Regions from separate parts of the Thiobacter subterraneus genome, predicted to be linked through region 2. Evidence: predicted binding sites of a transcription regulator. Region 2 holds the regulator's gene; each other region holds the start of a gene.
What was found. Region 2 encodes sigma-54, which starts transcription at its own class of promoters, with help from an activator protein. Its sites were predicted from a motif close to TGGCANGNAANCTGCTTT; they were not measured.
Positions count from the first base shown of each region.

Region 1: cydP (cytochrome oxidase putative small subunit CydP) is a predicted target of sigma-54. The motif match lies at 2,465-2,482, and genes of this name have one in related genera.
Region 3: pepA (flocculation-associated PEP-CTERM protein PepA) is a predicted target of sigma-54. The motif match lies at 1,671-1,688, and genes of this name have one in related genera.
Region 4: ACZ42P_RS08970 (PEP-CTERM sorting domain-containing protein) is a predicted target of sigma-54. The motif match lies at 2,685-2,702, and genes of this name have one in related genera.

Region 1 is NZ_AP042402.1:815,350-819,555, reverse strand. It holds gene ACZ42P_RS04180 (error-prone DNA polymerase) at 1-1,032, shown strand, start outside; gene ACZ42P_RS04175 (sigma-54 interaction domain-containing protein) at 1,040-2,320, opposite strand; gene cydP (cytochrome oxidase putative small subunit CydP) at 2,508-2,669, shown strand; gene ACZ42P_RS04165 (cytochrome ubiquinol oxidase subunit I) at 2,679-4,206, shown strand, end outside.
Region 2 is NZ_AP042402.1:1,526,204-1,530,409, forward strand. It holds gene lptC (LPS export ABC transporter periplasmic protein LptC) at 1-150, shown strand, start outside; gene lptA (lipopolysaccharide transport periplasmic protein LptA) at 131-739, shown strand; gene lptB (LPS export ABC transporter ATP-binding protein) at 762-1,484, shown strand; gene ACZ42P_RS07660 (RNA polymerase factor sigma-54) at 1,646-3,085, shown strand; gene hpf (ribosome hibernation-promoting factor, HPF/YfiA family) at 3,100-3,420, shown strand; gene ACZ42P_RS07670 (PTS sugar transporter subunit IIA) at 3,442-3,903, shown strand; gene hprK (HPr(Ser) kinase/phosphatase) at 3,890-4,206, shown strand, end outside.
Region 3 is NZ_AP042402.1:1,964,351-1,968,556, reverse strand. It holds gene ACZ42P_RS09755 (ThiF family adenylyltransferase) at 1-1,570, shown strand, start outside; gene pepA (flocculation-associated PEP-CTERM protein PepA) at 1,757-2,599, shown strand; gene prsT (XrtA/PEP-CTERM system TPR-repeat protein PrsT) at 2,882-4,206, opposite strand, start outside.
Region 4 is NZ_AP042402.1:1,784,469-1,788,674, forward strand. It holds gene ACZ42P_RS08960 (high affinity choline transporter 1) at 1-194, shown strand, start outside; gene ACZ42P_RS08965 (tetratricopeptide repeat protein) at 237-1,538, opposite strand; gene ACZ42P_RS08970 (PEP-CTERM sorting domain-containing protein) at 1,634-2,629, opposite strand; gene ACZ42P_RS08975 (bifunctional sulfate adenylyltransferase/adenylylsulfate kinase) at 3,073-4,206, opposite strand, start outside.

The DNA.
Region 1 (4,206 bases), 710 kb from region 2:
AGCGGCATGCGCAAGCGCGGCTACACGGAAGACTTCGCGCGCCAGATCTTTCAGCAGATATTGGGCTTCGGGGAGTATGGCTTTCCCGAATCCCATGCCGCGAGTTTTGCATTATTGGTGTATGTCTCCGCCTGGCTCAAGTGCCATGAGCCGGCCGCCTTCACCTGCGCCCTGCTCAACAGCCAGCCCATGGGGTTCTACGCGCCGGCGCAGCTGGTGCAGGACGCGCGGCGGCACGGCGTCGAGGTGCGACCGGTGGACGTGACGGTGAGCGGGTGGGATTGCTCGCTGGAACCCCCTTCCCCCTCGATGGAGGCGGGAGAGGCCCCCGCCCTGCGCCTGGGGCTGCGCATGGTGCAGGGCCTGTCCCGCGCCGGGGCGGAACGCATCGTGGCCGCGCGCGCCGCCGCCCCCTTCACCGATGTGGAGGATCTGGCCCAACGCGCGCGTCTCGACCGGCGCGATCTCCATGCCCTGGCCGCCGCCGGGGCGCTGGCGGCCCTCGGCGGCCATCGCCGCCAGGTCTTGTGGGCCGTGGCCGGCATCGAGGAGCGGCCGCCCCTGTTTCGCGACGTGGGCCGGGCGGAAGCGCCGGTGGCCTTTCCGCCGCCCAGCGAGGCCGAGGACCTGGTGGCCGACTACGGAAGCCTCGGCCTCACCCTGGGCCGCCATCCCCTGGCCCTGCTGCGGCCTTTCTTCGACGGCCGGCGCATGCTCACCGCGGAACAGATTCGCCGTCTGCCGGACGGCAGGCTCGCGCGCGCCGTGGGACTGGTCATCAACCGCCAGCGGCCGGACACCGCCAGCGGCGTGATCTTCCTCACCCTGGAAGACGAAACCGGCCACGTGAACGTGGTGGTGTGGAAAACCGTGGCGGAAAGGCAGCGGCGCGAGCTCATGCAGTCGAGCCTGCTCGCCGTCCACGGCCGGCTGGAACGGCAGGGGGAGGTGGTGCATCTGATTGCGGGAAGGCTGGTGGATTACAGCGAGCTGCTGGGGCAGCTGGAGGCGCGCTCGCGGGACTTCCGCTGAGCAAGCCTTACCCTGCCAGCTTGCGATAGAGCGTGCGCTCGCTGATCCCGAGTTTCCGCGCCAGGGATTTCCGGTCGCCGTCATGGTGCGCCAGCGCCCATTGCAGATAGCGCAGTTCTGCCGTGGCGAGGGGCACGATCTCGTCCACCAGCGGTGCCGGTGGTGGATGGGCACCCACCTCCGGCGGCAGGTGTTCCGGCAACAGGGTGTCGCCGTCGGCCATGAGCAGGGCACGTTCCATGATGTTGCGCAGCTCGCGCACATTGCCCGGAAAGTCGTGGGCGAGCAGCCGTTCACGGAAACCGGGGCTCATGTTGAGCCTGCGCCCCGGGGCGAGACGCGCGGCCAGTGTCTCGGCGAGGAGCAGGATGTCCCCGCGCCGTTCCCGCAGGGGCGGCAGCACGATGGGGAAGACGCTCAGGCGGTAGTAGAGATCGGTGCGGAAGGCACCACGCTCCACCATGGCCTTGAGTTCCCGGTGGGTGGCGGCCACCAGACGGAAATCGGCACGCAGGGTTTCGACACCGCCCACACGCCGGAAGGTGCCGGTCTCCAGCAGCCTGAGCAGCTTGACCTGTAGCGCAAGGGGAATGTCGCCCACCTCGTCCAGGAACAGGGTGCCGCCGGCAGCGGCTTCCACGAGGCCGATCTTGCGCTGGCTGGCGCCGGTGAAGGCGCCCTTCTCGTAGCCGAACAGTTCGCTCTCGAACAGGGTCTCGGTGAGACCCGAACATTCCACCACCACGAAGGGGCCGTTGCGACGAGGACTCTGTTCGTGGATGGCCTGGGCCACCAGTTCCTTGCCGGTGCCCGATTCCCCCAGCAGCAGGGCGGTGGTGTCCGAGGGCGCCACCCGCCGCACCAGCTCCAGCATGCGGTTGAAGGCCGGCGACTTGCCCACCAGGCCGCGTTGCGCCGGCAGGCTGCTCGCCTCGCGCACCACTTGCATGCGCTCCACGAAATGGGTGATGTGGCCGCGCGCGTCCCGAACCGGTGTGAGCAGGACATCCACGTGTTCCTCGCCCCGGGGTGTGTGATGCAGGTGCAGCACCCGCACCGGCTCGCCGGTGGCGCGGCTGGCAGCCAGGGGACAGGACTCGCCGCACTCGTCGCACGGTCTGCTGTAGCCGTGGGATACCGCATAGCAGGTCTTGCCCACCACCTCGCCCTGTCCGAACTGGCGGCGATAGGCCGCGTTGGCCGCCACGATGCGGTAGTCCGCGTCCATCACGATCTGGGGATCGGGCTGGGTTTCCAGAAAACTGATGAGTTCGTGCAGCGGGCGCATGCGGCCACCTTACTGTCAAATAAGGCAGTTGTAAAGCCGAAGGCTGCCAAAAAAGGCAGTCCGCTCTTCTCCTGCCTGCGGCGATAAGTCGCAAGCCGCTGATTTCACGCAACTCTATACTTCGCCCGTGACCGTTGCCAGACATGGCACGGTCTTTGCAATGTCAGTCCCCGCGAAGGAGGTGCCCATGAAGATTCCCCGCAATCCGCTGGTTCTGGAAATCGCCGTCGCCCTGGTGGTGAAGCTTGCCTTCATCGCCGGACTCTATTGGGCGTTTTTCAGCGGTGGCCCGCCGCAGCCCGGCGCCGAGGCCGTCGCCCGCCATCTCACCGTCCAGTCTGCGCAATAAGGAGCATCCATGCTGACCGAGCAACTCGTCGATCTGTCGCGCCTGCAGTTCGCTGTCACGGCGCTCTACCACTTCCTGTTCGTGCCCCTCACCCTGGGGCTGGCGTTCATCCTGGTGATCATGGAGCTCACCTACGTCATCACCGGGCGGCCGGTGTACAAGGACATGGTGAAGTTCTGGGGCAAGCTGTTCGGCATCAACTTCGCCCTTGGCGTCACCACGGGCATCACCATGGAATTCCAGTTTGGCACCAACTGGGCCTACTACTCCCACTACGTGGGCGACATCTTTGGCGCGCCGCTGGCCATCGAGGGGCTGATGGCCTTCTTCCTCGAATCCACCTTCATCGGCCTGTTCTTCTTTGGCTGGGACCGCCTCAACAAGTGGCAGCACTTCCTGGTGACGGTGCTGATGGCGGTGGGCTCCAATCTCTCCGCGCTTTGGATCCTGATCGCCAACGGCTGGATGCAGAACCCGGTGGGGGCGGAGTTCTCCTTCACCACCATGCGCATGGAGATGACCAACTTCTGGGCGATCGTGTTCAATCCGGATGCCCAGGCCAAGTTCGTGCATACGGTTTCCGCCGGCTACGTCACCGCATCGCTGTTCGTGCTGGGCATCTCCAGCTGGTATCTGCTCAAGGGCCGCGACCTGGAATTCGCGCGCCGCTCCTTCCGCATCGCCGCCGGTTTCGGCTTCGCCTCCGCGCTGTCGGTGATCGTGCTTGGCGACGAATCCGGCTACACCGTGGGCGAGGCGCAGCAGACGAAGATGGCCGCCATCGAGGCCATGTGGAAGACCGAGCCCGCGCCGGCGCCCTTCGTGCTGTTCGCGCTGCCCGACCAGGAAGCCCAGCGCAACCACTACGAGATCAAGATTCCCTATCTGCTTGGCCTGATCGGCACGCGCTCGGTCACCCAGACCCTGCCGGGCATCGACGAGATCAAGGAGAAGAACAGGAGGCGCATCGAGCGCGGCATCGTCGCGGTGGGGGCGCTGGAGCGGCTGCGGCGCGACCGGAACGACCAGGAGGCGCTGGCCCTGTTCGAGGCGCACAAGGACGATTTGGGCTTCGGGCTCCTGCTCAAGAAATACACGCCGGACGTATCCAAGGCCACGCCGCAGATGATCGAACAGGCGGTCAACGACACCATCCCCCGTGTCGCGCCCCTGTTCTGGAGCTTCCGCCTGATGGTGGCGCTGGGTTTTGCCTTCCTCGTGCTGTTTACCCTGGCGCTGTTCTACTCCATCAAGGGTACCTTTATCAGCAAGACCTGGCTGCTCAAGTGGGCGCTGTGGTTCATTCCCATGCCCTGGATCGCCGCCGAGCTGGGCTGGTTCGTCGCGGAATACGGGCGCCAGCCGTGGACCATCTACGGCGTCCTGCCCACCCACCTGTCCGTATCCAACCTCACGCCGGGCGCCCTTTACGGCTCGCTGGCCGGCTTCATCGGCTTCTACACCCTGCTTTTGGTGATCGAGCTCTATCTGATGGTGAAGTACGCGCGGCTCGGGCCCTCCAGCCTGGGGCTGGGCA
Region 2 (4,206 bases):
GAAAAGGAGCTGGCCGTGACGGACCAGCCGGTGACCATCACCGATGCGCATACCCAGATCACCGGCGTTGGCTTAAAATTGAACGCCAAGACCCGCCATTTCCAAATCCTCTCCCGCGTGAAAGTCCACTATGCGAAACCCCGCCGCTGAGGCCAGGCCCGCCTCGGCCCGCCTCGCCATCCTTGCGCTGGTCGTCTGCCTGGGCCTCGCGCCGGGCGCCCGTGGCGAGAAAGCGGACCGGGACAAGCCCATCAACCTGGAGGCGGACACCATGGAAGTGGACGATGCCGCCAAGGTGGCCACCTACACCGGCAATGTGCGCCTGTCCCAGGGCACGCTGCTCATCCTGGCCGACAAGCTGATAGTGCGGCAGGACGCCCAGGGCTTCACCAGCGCCACCGCCCTGGGCAATCCCGCAAGCTTCCGGCAGAAGCGGGATGGCGTGGACGAATACATCGAAGGCTGGGCCCAGCGCATCGAATACGACGGCCGACGGGACCGCGTGGAGCTGTTCACCAACGCGCGCGTCAAGCGCGGCCAGGACGAGGTGCGCGGCAGCTACATCTCCTATGACGCCCGAACCGAGTTTTACCAGGTGAAGGGCGGGCCGGAGGCGGTGAGCGAGACCAATCCCAAGGGCCGGGTGCGCGCCGTGATCCAGCCCAAATCCCGCACCCCCACACCGCCGCCGGCGGACGGGCTCGAGCTGCGTCCGGCGGACACGCCGCGCCAGCCCTAGGCCTGCACGCGGCCGGCCCGCCATGAGCACGCTGGAAGTCGTTGGCCTGCGCAAGCGCTACAAGGCGCGCACGGTGGTGAAGGATGTCTCCCTCACCGTGCACAGCGGCGACGTGGTGGGGCTTTTGGGGCCCAATGGCGCCGGCAAGACCACCAGCTTTTACATGATGGTGGGGCTCACCCCCCTGGATGAAGGCAGGATCCTGCTCGACGGCCAGGACCTGAGCCGTCTGCCCATCCACCGGCGCGCCCTCCTGGGGCTGTCCTATCTGCCCCAGGAGGCCTCCGTCTTCCGCAGGCTCACCGTGGAGGAAAATATCCGCGCCATCCTGGAGCTGCAGCCCCTCACACCCTCCGAAATCGACACCCAGCTCACCCTGCTGCTCACCGAGCTCAACATCGACCACCTGCGCCAAGCCCCCGCCGCCAGTCTGTCGGGGGGCGAACGGCGCCGGGTGGAAATCGGCCGGGCCCTGGCCACGCGCCCCCGCTTCATTCTGCTCGACGAGCCCTTCGCCGGGGTCGATCCCATCGCCGTGCTGGACATCCAGAAGATCATCCGCTTTTTGTCCCAGCGGGGCATCGGCGTGCTGATCACCGACCACAACGTCCGGGAAACCCTGGGTATCTGCGACCGGGCCTACATCATCAACGAGGGCTCGGTGCTCGCCAGCGGACAGCCGGATGAAATTGTTTATAATGAGGCGGTGCGACGGGTGTATCTCGGCGAGCACTTTCGCCTCTGAGCCCGAACCTCCCCTTTACCCGGAATGCATCGCTGCCGGTTCTGACGCAGCCGGCCTGAAGGAGCATTCGGGCTCGGGCCCCCGCAGGCGGCGCCCGCGCGGAGCAGTCCGGTCGGCGGCCAGCCGACTACGCATTCGGCACGGAGCCGGGCCAGTCCCCTATGAAACACAGTCTGCAGCTCAAGCTTTCCCAGCAGCTGACGCTCACGCCGCAACTGCAGCAGTCCATTCGTCTGCTGCAGCTCTCCACGCTGGAGCTCAATCAGGAACTGGAAGCCATCCTGCAGGAAAACCCCCTGCTGGAGCGCTACGACCTGGAAGGCGAGGAGGAAGGAGGCGCCCCGCTCCCCGAGGGCTTCGCGACCACGCTGCCCACGCCCGCCGCCGACGAGACCGCCGGCGAGACCGAGCGTGAGCCGGAAATCAGCGAGGCGCCGGAAAGCCTGTGGGACCAGGATATTCCCACCGGTCCCCGCGGCGAGGACGAGGAAGGCGATTTCCCCCAGTTGGCCGCCGGCGCGGAGACCCTGCGTGAACATCTGCTGTGGCAGCTCAACCTGCTCACCGTCTCGGAGCGGGACAGAAGCCTGATCGCCCTGCTCATCGACGCCCTGGACGAGGACGGCTATCTCAAGCAGCCCCTGAACGAGATCGCAGAGATGCTGCCGCCGGAGCTGGAGGTGGATCCGCTGGAGCTCACCGCCGCCCTCAAGCACCTGCAGAACATGGACCCGGTGGGGGTGGGCGCGCGCGATCTGTCGGAATGCCTGGCCCTGCAGCTGGAGAAGGGCGAGGCGCCGGAGCCGGCCCGAAGCCTTGCCCTCACCATCGTGCGGGAACACCTGGACCTGCTGGCGGCGCGCGATTTCAACAGGCTGAAGAAACTGCTGCAATGTTCGGATGAGGCGCTGCGCGAGGCGCACGAGCTGATCACTCACCTCAATCCGCGCCCGGGCGCGGCCTTCGGCCGCGACGAGACCCGCTACGTGGTGCATGACGTGGAGGTGCGCAAGATCAAGGGCCGCTGGGTGGTGCGTCTCAATCCGGAGGCGATGCCCAGACTGCGCATCAACCGGGTCTATGCCGACATCCTGCGCCGCAGCCGCAACGGGGCCAGCAAGGAACTCGCCGGCCAGCTGCAGGAAGCGCGCTGGCTGATCCGGAACGTGCAGCAGCGCTTCGACACCATCCTGCGCGTCTCCCAGGCCATCGTGGACCGCCAGCGCCATTTCCTGGAACACGGCGACGTGGCCATGCGGCCGCTGGTGCTGCGCGAGATCGCCGAGGCGGTGGGTTTGCACGAATCCACCGTGTCGCGCGTCACCACGCAGAAATACATGCTCACGCCGCGGGGCATCTTCGAGCTCAAGTATTTCTTCGGCAGCCACGTCGCCACCGAGTCGGGCGGCGCCTGTTCCGCCACCGCCATCCGCGCGCTGATCAGGCAGCTGGTGGCCGCGGAGGACCGCAGGCACCCCCTGTCCGATGCCCAGATCGCCGACATCCTGTCCAAGCAGGGCATCATCGTGGCGCGCCGGACCATTGCCAAGTATCGCGAATCGCTGCAGATTCCGCCGGTCAGTCTTCGCAAGTCCTTCTAACAGGAGCGCCCATCATGAATCTCACCGTCACCGGTCATCACGTGGATGTCACCCCCGCGATTCGCGACTACGTCAAAAGCAAGCTGGAACGCATCACGCGCCACTTCGACCACGTGATCGACGTGAACGTGATCCTGTCCGTGGAAAAGCTGGTCCAGAAGGCGGAAGCCACCATCCACGTGAGCGGCCGCGATCTCTTCGCCGAAAGCCAGGACGCGGACATGTATGCCGCCATCGACGCCCTCGCCGACAAGCTCGACCGCCAGGTGCTCAAGCACAAGGAGAAGAACGGCGGACACGGCCGCGAGGCGCTCAAGCGCCAGGCCGCGGAATAGCCTGTCCCGGCCACCCCGGCCATGAGCCTGCTGCCCGAACTGCTCGCCCCGGAACGCATCCTGCTGGACGTTCCCGCCGCGAGCAAGGAGGCCCTCTACGAGGAAGTGGGGCGGCGTCTTGCCGAGACCCTGCAGGTTCCCGCCAAAACCATCACCGCCAGCCTGCTCGCCCGGGAGAAGCTGGGTTCCACCGGTCTGGGGCAGGGCGTGGCCATCCCCCATGGCCGCATCAAGGGCCTGAAGCGGGCCGCCGGCTGCTTCGTGCGGCCGCGCGACCCCATCCCCTTCGGCGCCCCCGACGGGCTGCCCGTGAACCTGGTGTTCGTGCTCCTGGTGCCCGAGCAGGCCACCGAGCTGCACCTGCAAATCCTCTCGGAACTGGCGAGTCTGCTCGGGGACCCGGCTTTTCGCGACCGGCTCGCCCGGCTCACCGATCCCGTCGCCATCCATCACCTGTTCACCCACCCCCATGCCCCAGATTAGTGTCACACGGCTGTTCGAGGACATGCGCGCCAAGCTGCAGCTCGCCTGGGTGGCGGGCATGACCGGCGGCGACCGCGTGCTCACCAGCGAAACCGTTTCCAAGCCTTCGCTCGCCCTGATCGGCCATCTCAACTTCGTGCACCCCAACCGGGTGCAGGTGCTGGGTTGCGCGGAAATGGACTATCTCGCCCGGCTGGACGAGGCGGGCCTCAGGCAGGCCATCGACAACCTGTTTTCCACCGAACTCGCGGCGGTGATCGTGGCCAACGGCATCGCCGTGCCCCAGCCCCTGCTGGATGCCGC
Region 3 (4,206 bases), 440 kb from region 2:
CTTCTTTGCCTTCGAAGCCCGGGAGAGGGTTTTCGCCGCCTGCCGGCGGCTGGGCATTCCCGCGGTGACGGCCGCCCCCCTGGGCATGGGTGCCGCGCTCCTGGTGTTCTCCCCTAAGGGCATGAGTTTCGAGGACTATTTCCGTTTCGCCGGGCAGTCCGACGAGGAAAAGGCGCTGCGCTTCCTGGTGGGTTTGGCGCCTGCCGCACTGCAGCGCGCCTATCTGGTCGAGCCGGGGCGCGTCGATCTGGCCGCCCGGCGCGGTCCTTCCACCGTCATGGCCTGCGAGCTGTGTGCCGGCATCGCCGCCACGGAGGTGCTCAAACTGCTGCTTGAGCGCGGGCCGGTGCGGGCGGCGCCCTGGGGATACCAGTTCGACGCCTACCGGCGCCAACTGGTGCACACCTGGCGGCCCGGGGGCAACCGCCATCCGCTGCAGCGGCTGACGCTGGCGGTGGCGCGCCGCCGGCTGGCCGCATTCGCCGCCCAGCGCGCCCCGGCAGAGACGCCACCCCGGAGCGTAATGGAACAAATCCTGGAACTCGCGCGCTGGGCGCCCAGCGGGGACAACACCCAGCCCTGGCGCTTCCAAGTCCTGGACGAGGGCCGGCTGGTCATCCACGGATTCGATACCCGGGATCACTGCGTCTATGACCTGGACGGCCACGCCAGCCAGCTCGCCCTCGGTGCGCTGCTGGAAACCCTCTCCCTGGCGGCCGGCCGCTTCGGACTGGGGGCGGACATCCGCCGCCGCCCCGGGCCCGACACCCATCCCAGCTTCGACGTGACCCTCACGCCCAACCCGGCCGGCGTGCCGGATCCGCTGGCCGATTTCATCCGTGTCCGGTCCGTCAACCGCCGCCCCTTTTCCCCCCGCCCCCTGACTCCCCGGGAAAAGTCCATGCTCGAGGCCGCCGTGGGCCCGGAATGGGAGGTGCGCTGGTTCGAGGGCTGGGCGGCGCGCTGGCGGGTGGCCTGGCTGTCGTTTCGCAACGCCCGCCTGCGCCTCACCCTGCCGGAAGCCTATGCCGTGCACCGGGCCATCATCGAGTGGAACGCCCGCTTCAGCGCCGACCGGGTGCCGGACCAGGCCATCGGTCTGGATCCCCTCACCCTGCGCCTCACCCGTTGGGTCATGGCCTCCTGGCAGCGGGTGCGCTTCTTCAACCGCTGGCTGGCCGGAACCCTGTTACCCCGCCTGGAGCTCGACCTGCTGCCGGGGCTTGCCTGCGCCGCCCATTTCGCCCTCATCGCCCGCAACCCGCCGGGGGAGGTGGACGACTACGTCGCCGCTGGCCGGGCGGTGCAGCGCTTCTGGCTGGCCGCCACCCGGCTGGGACTGCAGGTGCAGCCGGAAATGACCCCCGTCATCTTCAGCCGCTATGCCCGGGAGGGACGCCCGTTCTCCGCGGCGGCCCACGCCGGCCGCGCAGCCCGGGCCATCCGCGCCGCCTTCGACCGCCTGCTGGGTGATGCCGCGCCGCGCACGGTGTTCCTCGGCCGGGTGGGCCACGCCCCCCAGGCCCGGGCCCGTTCCCTGCGGCGGCCCCTCGGCGAGCTCGTGGAATGACCGGGCCAGCGCCCGGGGTTGTCGGATTTTTTTACACTCGCGACCGCAGCGCCCGCGGGGCGAGTCACTAATGCATTGATTCTCAAGCAGTAATTTTTTCTGGCACGGCCATTGCTTATCGATGGGCACACAGCATTGCCCCGGCCTTGGGCCGGGTTCCGAAACGAAGAACAGGAGATATCGATCATGCGCAACGCTTTCAAACACCTGCTGGCGGCCGCCGCCCTCACGGCGGCCTGCGCCCCCCTGAGCGCCTCGGCCTTCCTGCAGAACTGGCAATTCAATCCCACCGGTGGCGGTCTCGGCGGCGCCGTCACGGTCAGCGAGTATCTGGACTACATCGGCAACAGCTACATCCAAAATACCTTCACGTCCTCGACCACGTTTACCTTCACGGACAACGGCGCCTTCGTGATCTCGGGCGTGGACGGCGTACCCCAGTCGTGGTCGAGGCAAATCACCGGCCTGCTCACGGGGGTGACGGGCAGCGGGACGCTTGGTGGCAGCATCAGCTTCACCGGCGGTACGCTTAAGCTTTATTCCGACGCCACGTTCAACTACGGCTCCACCACCGGCTATTTCGGCGCGAACGATGGGACCCAGTTCGCGACGCTTACGCTGGTGGGCGGCAACGGGGCCGTGGACACCAGCGGCCTGCCCAACGGCTTCTTGAGCATGGTGTTTGCCTTCACGAATCTTTCCTGTGGCTATGCCTTCGACAGCCTGGGGAATGACCTGTGCACCCTGGTGCCGTCCCTGCCGCCGGTGCTGTTCGGCTTCACCACCACCAATGCCAGCTGGGTGAAAAGCCCGATCGGGAACGTCAAGTCGGAGATCGCCGAGGAACTGTCCTGTGGGGGCACGGCCAATTGCGGATACGGCGCCAACTTCAACACGCCGCCCAGCAACTTCATCGTGAGCAACAACGGGCAGTTCCGCCTCATTCCGGAGCCGGCCTCCCTGGCCCTGCTGGGCGGCGGACTGGTGGCCCTCGGCCTGCGTCGGCGCAAGGCCCGTCGCCTGAGCTGACCCGGGCCGGGACCCGGTCCAAACCTGAACGGCCCCCCACGGGGCCGTTTTCTTTTGGGCGCCTGCACCCCGCGGTTCCCCGGGCGGTCTCCCCAAGCGCAGACCGGCTGCCGTCTTCAAAGGGGACACGAGCGAGGGCGCGGGCGGCGGCCATGACGCCCTGCAACACGGCCGACCCCTGGTTGACCCGCGCAGCCCAGGCAGTGGGCGGGGCTCACCGCCCCATTCACCCCGCCGCGGGAGCCGGACGGGATCTGGCTTCCGTTCCGGGCAATTCCGCGCTCAGTCGCCCCGCAGGCTGGCCAGCAGCGCCCGGGCCTTGGCCTGCTCCGGGAAATGTTCGCCGCTTTTGAGCAGGGCCTCGAGCTCCCGCCGCGCCTTGGCGGTCTCGCCCTTCCGGGCGAGCGCCACCGCATGGTGATAACGCACCACGGGATGACCCGGCAGGCGGGCGTAGGCCTGGGCGATCAGCTCCCCTCCCCGTTCCAACTCCCTGCGCTCCAGCAGGATCCAGCCCAGGGTATCCTGGACCATGGGCAGGTCCGGCGCGAGGCGATACGCCCGTTCCGCCATTTCCAGGGCCCGTCCGTCACCCCGCTCCTGGTAGAGCGCCGCGAGATCGTTGAGGCTGGCGACATCGCGGGGCGCCTGGGCCACCAGCCGCTCCAGCTCGCCCACGGCCAGCTCCACCTGTCCCCGCGCCAGGGCGACATCGACGCGGGCCCGCCGCGCCGCGGCATCCCGTGGGTGCTCGGCGAGCCACTGCGCGAGGCGCTGGTCCGCTTCCTCACCCCGGCCCGCCAGCAACAGGGCCCGGGCCAGCCGGGCCAGGGTCTCGCCCCCGGGGGCCCGGGCCGCTGCGGTCTCGAAGACGCGCACCGCCTCCAGGGGCTTTTTCATCAGGAGCAGGGCGTCTCCCTCGAGCACCCGTCCCGCCACCGCCCCCGAGCCGGCCAGCCTGCGGGCATGAGCCAGGGCCTGCTCGGGGTGGCCGGCCAGGATCTCCAGCTGGGCCGCCGCTTCCAGGAGGGCGGGGGCGTCCGGCCAGCGCCCAAGGGCCGATTCCAGGGTGGAACGCGCCTCGGGATATTGGCCGAGCATCATCTGCGCCCGGGCGATCCCCAGGCGTGGCGCCGGATCGTTGGGGCGGGCCTCGGCCAGCCTGCCGTAACTGGCGAGGGCGTTGCGCAGATCGCCCGCCGCCAGCTGGGTGCGGGCGAGCAGATCCAGCGCGCGGGGATCATCGGGATGGGCCGCCTGGGCGCCGTTGGCCACGCTCAGTGCCTGCTGGGGTTTGCCGGTTTTCAGGTAATACTCGGCGAGCAGGGCCTGGGGCGCGAGCGCCTGGGGGGCGCTGCGACCGGCTTTCCCGATCCAGTCCAGAAATTCCCCCTCCCGCTCACCCGCGGCGGCCAGCCGCGCCAGGGCGAGCATGGCCGGCACGTTGCCGGCATCATGCTTAAGCAGCGCCAGGAAACGCTGCCGCGCCGCCTCGGGACGGCCCTCGTCCAGATCCAGCTGCGCCAGGGCCGAGGCGGCGGCAAAATCGGTTGGCGCCTTGGCCAGGGCCCGTTCCAGGTCCGCACGCGCGGCGGCGCGATCCCCCT
Region 4 (4,206 bases), 260 kb from region 2:
TGCTGATCTTCGGGCCGGCCGATCCCCTCGTGCCGGCCCAGCTCGCCGGCCTGCTCGCGAGCCTCGCCGGCATGGTCCTCGGCTCCCTCATGCCGCAATTCCTGCCCCACCCCCTGCCGGAACGGAGGGAGCACGAGTTCCTGCACGAGCACGCCGCGCATCCGCACCCCGGAGTGCAGCCCCACCGCCATTGAGGATGCGCCTCCGCACATCCCCAGAGACGCGTCTGCGCCCCGCTAGGGACGTTCCAGTCGCTCCAACAACCCCTTCGCGCTAGCAGCGAGTCGGGAATTTCCCCCGAGATCGATCGCCCGCTTCAGCGCTTCACGGGCCTTGGCCTTGTCGCCGGCCTCGGCATATGCCATCCCGAGGTGATAAAGAATCTCCGGGTTTTTGGGCGCCAGCTGGGCGGCCCGTTGGAACGAAGTTAGCGCAGCCCTCGTATCGCCGCGGGCCTTCTGCGCAAGCCCCAGGGTGTCATGGAAGTTCGCGACGGAAGGGTCCAGCTCCACGGCCTTGCGCGCCCAGGCTTCGGCTTTGGCCGAGTCTTGTCCTCCCTCGACGGCAAGCGCTGCCAAGTTGTTGTACGCGAGGGCCTGCTTGGGATCGAGGGCAATCACTTTTTGATAGGATGCCATGGCCAAATCGCGCTGACCTGCGCGGTGGGCGCTCAGAGCGAGCCGGAGCTGGGGAAGATAAGACTTCGGCGCCAGCCTGGCCGCTTCCTGGTAAGCCGCCATGGCCTGGGATTGCTGTCCTTTCGCATCGAGAAGGTCGCCACGCAGGAGCAGGGCGTCCACCAGGCTCGGCTGGAGAGCCAAGGCCCGTTCCACCGCCGCCAAGGCGCGATCCACATCATGCATGGCCACATACAACCTGGCCTGGGCCAGGGGCGGCAGCGGATTCTTGGGCTCGATGCGCCCCGCCGTGCTCAATGCCGATTCCGCCTGCGCAAATTCGCCCAGTCGCGTCAGGGCAACCCCTGCCGCATAATGCGCGCCAGCGTGCTGGGGGTCGATGGCCTGCACCTGCCGGTAGTAGCTCAGCGCCTCCTGCAGACGCCCCTGGGCGGACAGCAGGTCGGCTAGATCCATGCGTGCTCGTATCGCCGACGCATCAAGCTCCACCGCCTTACGCAGCGCGGCTTCCGCCTCCTTGTACTTGCGCTGAATCGCCAGGTAGCGCCCCAATGAGGCTTGGGCGTGACTGCTGTTCGGATCGGTCTCGACAGCCTTGCGAATCCATTTGCCCGCCTCCTCCTGCTGCTTGTTCTGAAATGCGACCTCCGCCAGGCCCAGCATGGCTTTCACCGACTTGGGGTCCAGTTTCAGTGCTTCCCTGAAGCCCTGCGCCGCGGCCTTCACGTCGCCATCGGCGAGACTTTTGATCGCACGTTGGTATGCCTGCTCCGCAGGCGACACGGCGGCAGAGCCAGGCGCCGCGAGTTCCGCGGGTTTGGGCAGTGGCAGCGGGGAGGCATGCGCCGCCAGTGCGCCCGACAAAAGCCATGTAAAGAAAGCAATGCTGCGAGCGGACATGAGCGAATAACCCGTTAATCGGCGTATTCAAGCGAAAAAATCCCTTTGGGCTTGGCCCAAAGGGATTTTAGACGCTATGGCGGGGCTGCCAGCGTTCAGGCAGACCTGCGGCGACGAACCGCCGCCAGGCCCGCGAGACCCAGACCCAGCAACGCCAGAGAGGCGGGTTCCGGGGTCGGGTAGACGGGAGTGCCGCCCACGCCCTTGAAGCCGAAGATATAGGTCGCGGGGGTGCCGCCCGTGGGGTCGTCGCTGTTTTGGCCCAGGGAGAACAGTTCGATGCCTTCAGCGGCGATTGCAGCCAGCGCGTCCTTTTCACTGCCCGCGGCACCGTAGAAGATGTCGAAGGCGTAGCTCGCCCCATCGGCAAGATCGCCGAAGTTGAAGCGGAAGTAGGCCCCATGGTCATCCGGGCCCGAGTCCGTGCAATCGACGTTGTGACACCCGTACAGATTCGAGTAGCCCGCCAGCGGGTCGGGCGTGTTGAAGCCGTTATCCCCCGATTCTTCCAGCAGCGTGGTGGTTGCCGTGCCCTTGATGGTCACGTACTCGCTGAATTCGGTGGGAGGGACGTCCCAGTCCATCACCCGCACGTACTTGACGTTGTTCACCAGCCCACCCGTCGTATTGGTGATGGTCACATGCACGCGGAACAGGGCATCCGGCGCGTTGGTGGATGGCTGGTACTCGTGAGTGACCTTGATGCCGGGCAGACTGGTCAGGTGGACCACGGAGGTGGCGCTCGTCGCAGTGTTGGTGAAGCTGTCGACGGTGAGGTTGTGGCTGCCGCCAACGTCCCTGTCCGCATAGCCTGACACGGCGCCGTTTACCGACACACCCCAGCCTTCGCACCAGCAGCCCGGGGAAGTTGCGTCGCGCCAACTGCCGTCGGGAAACTTGAAAGCCAGGCCCGTGAGGGAAGCGTTGCTGACGATGTCAGGTTCAGTGTTTAGCGAGCCATCGGGGTTGATACCCATCGCGACAGTGCCCGCAGGATTGATGATGACCGCGCCGGCGTGGGCCGTCGCTGCCGTGCCGAGCAGCCCAGCCGTCATCAGGCCAGCGGTGAAGAGTTTTCCGGCAAATCCCATGATAATCCCCTTTCCTAGTCAAGCAGTAGGACACGATTGTCCCGACAGCCCCAAGTTAGCAACTGGCGTGCCAGCAGCACAAAGTGACCACAATTCAATGGGTTGCCACACAGGGGCGGGGCACGGGAACGCGTTTCAGTCAAGGTGCCCGACATTCGGCGCCGGATGTGCTTGCCAGCCCAGCCTGTGATTACGCCTTATGTTCTTGTTTAGTATCGTGAAACACAAAAAAATGGGCTGTGTAAAGAAATCCGACAAACCGGCCAGATCCGGCGCAAGCCATGAGCGGTGCGATGGGCCGTGCGGCGGAAAATCGCCAGCCGGCTGCCCCACTCCCAACTGGTGCAAAGGGTGTTGGAAGGCGTGGCAGCCTTCCTTTTCCACGGCCCCAGCGCCTCCTTTCGCTGCCTGCGCGCAGAGCACGACCGACGCCTGTGGCCCCGTCAGCGCAGAAAGCCTTCCTGCTCCAGCTTGATGAGGATGCGCTGAACGGCTTCGTCCACGGTGAGCTGGCTGGTGTCGATCGTGAGCTCCGGCTGCTCCGGCACTTCGTAGGGGTCGGACACCCCCGTGAAAGCCTTCACGAGACCCGCCCGCGCCTTGGCGTAGAGACCCTTGCGGTCCCGGGCCTCGCACACCTCAATGGGGGTGGAGACATACACCTCGAAGAAGCCGCCGTATTGCCGGATCATTTCGCGCACGGCACGGCGGCTTTCCCGGTAGGGCGCGATGGGCGCGCAGATGGCGATGCCCCGGTGCTTGACGATCTCGCTCGCCACGTAGCCGATGCGGCGCACGTTGATCTCGCGATGCTCCCGGGAGAAACCCAGCTCGCTGGAGAGGTGCTTGCGCACGATGTCACCGTCGAGCAGGGTCACCTGGCGCCCGGTGATTTCCAGCAGCCGGATCTGCAATGCCTTGGCGAGGGTGGACTTGCCCGCGCCCGACAGGCCGGTGCAGAACACACAGAAGCCCTGCTGGTGGCGCGGGGGATGGGCGCGCTGCAGGGCGGCCACCACGTCGGGCCAGGCATACCACGGGGGAACCGCAAGGCCCCAGTCCAGGCGGCGTTGGAATTCCTGCGCGGGGAAGGCCAGCGCCCGCGCCCCCGGCGGCACTTCTTCTTCCGGCAGGAACTGGGCGCGCTCCTCCACATACACCATGCGGCGGAAGGGCACCAGCTCCACGCCCACCGCATCGATGCCGTCCGGCACGGCTTCCCGCACCTCGGCCAGAATGTCCTCGCCACGGCGGTGGTCGCCCGCGGCCATTTCCTCACCGCCGACGATGAGGTGGGCGCAGCCGTGATTGCGTGCGAGGATGGCCCGCAGCATCACGCCCCGCGGGCCGGCGGGCAGCTGCGCCAGAGGCAGCAGGGCAAAGAGGCTGGAGGCGGGCGGCAGGTGTTTGAGCGCCGCCTGCCAGGCGCGCACGCGGCTGAAATACTCCGCCTCGTTGGGTGGCAGCACGCCGGCCACGCCGTGCAGGAGCAGATTCGCCTCGCGCGCCAGCGATGCCTGCACCGCAAAGGCTTCGTGCATGCGGTGCAGGGGATGGGCGGTCTGACAGGCGATCAC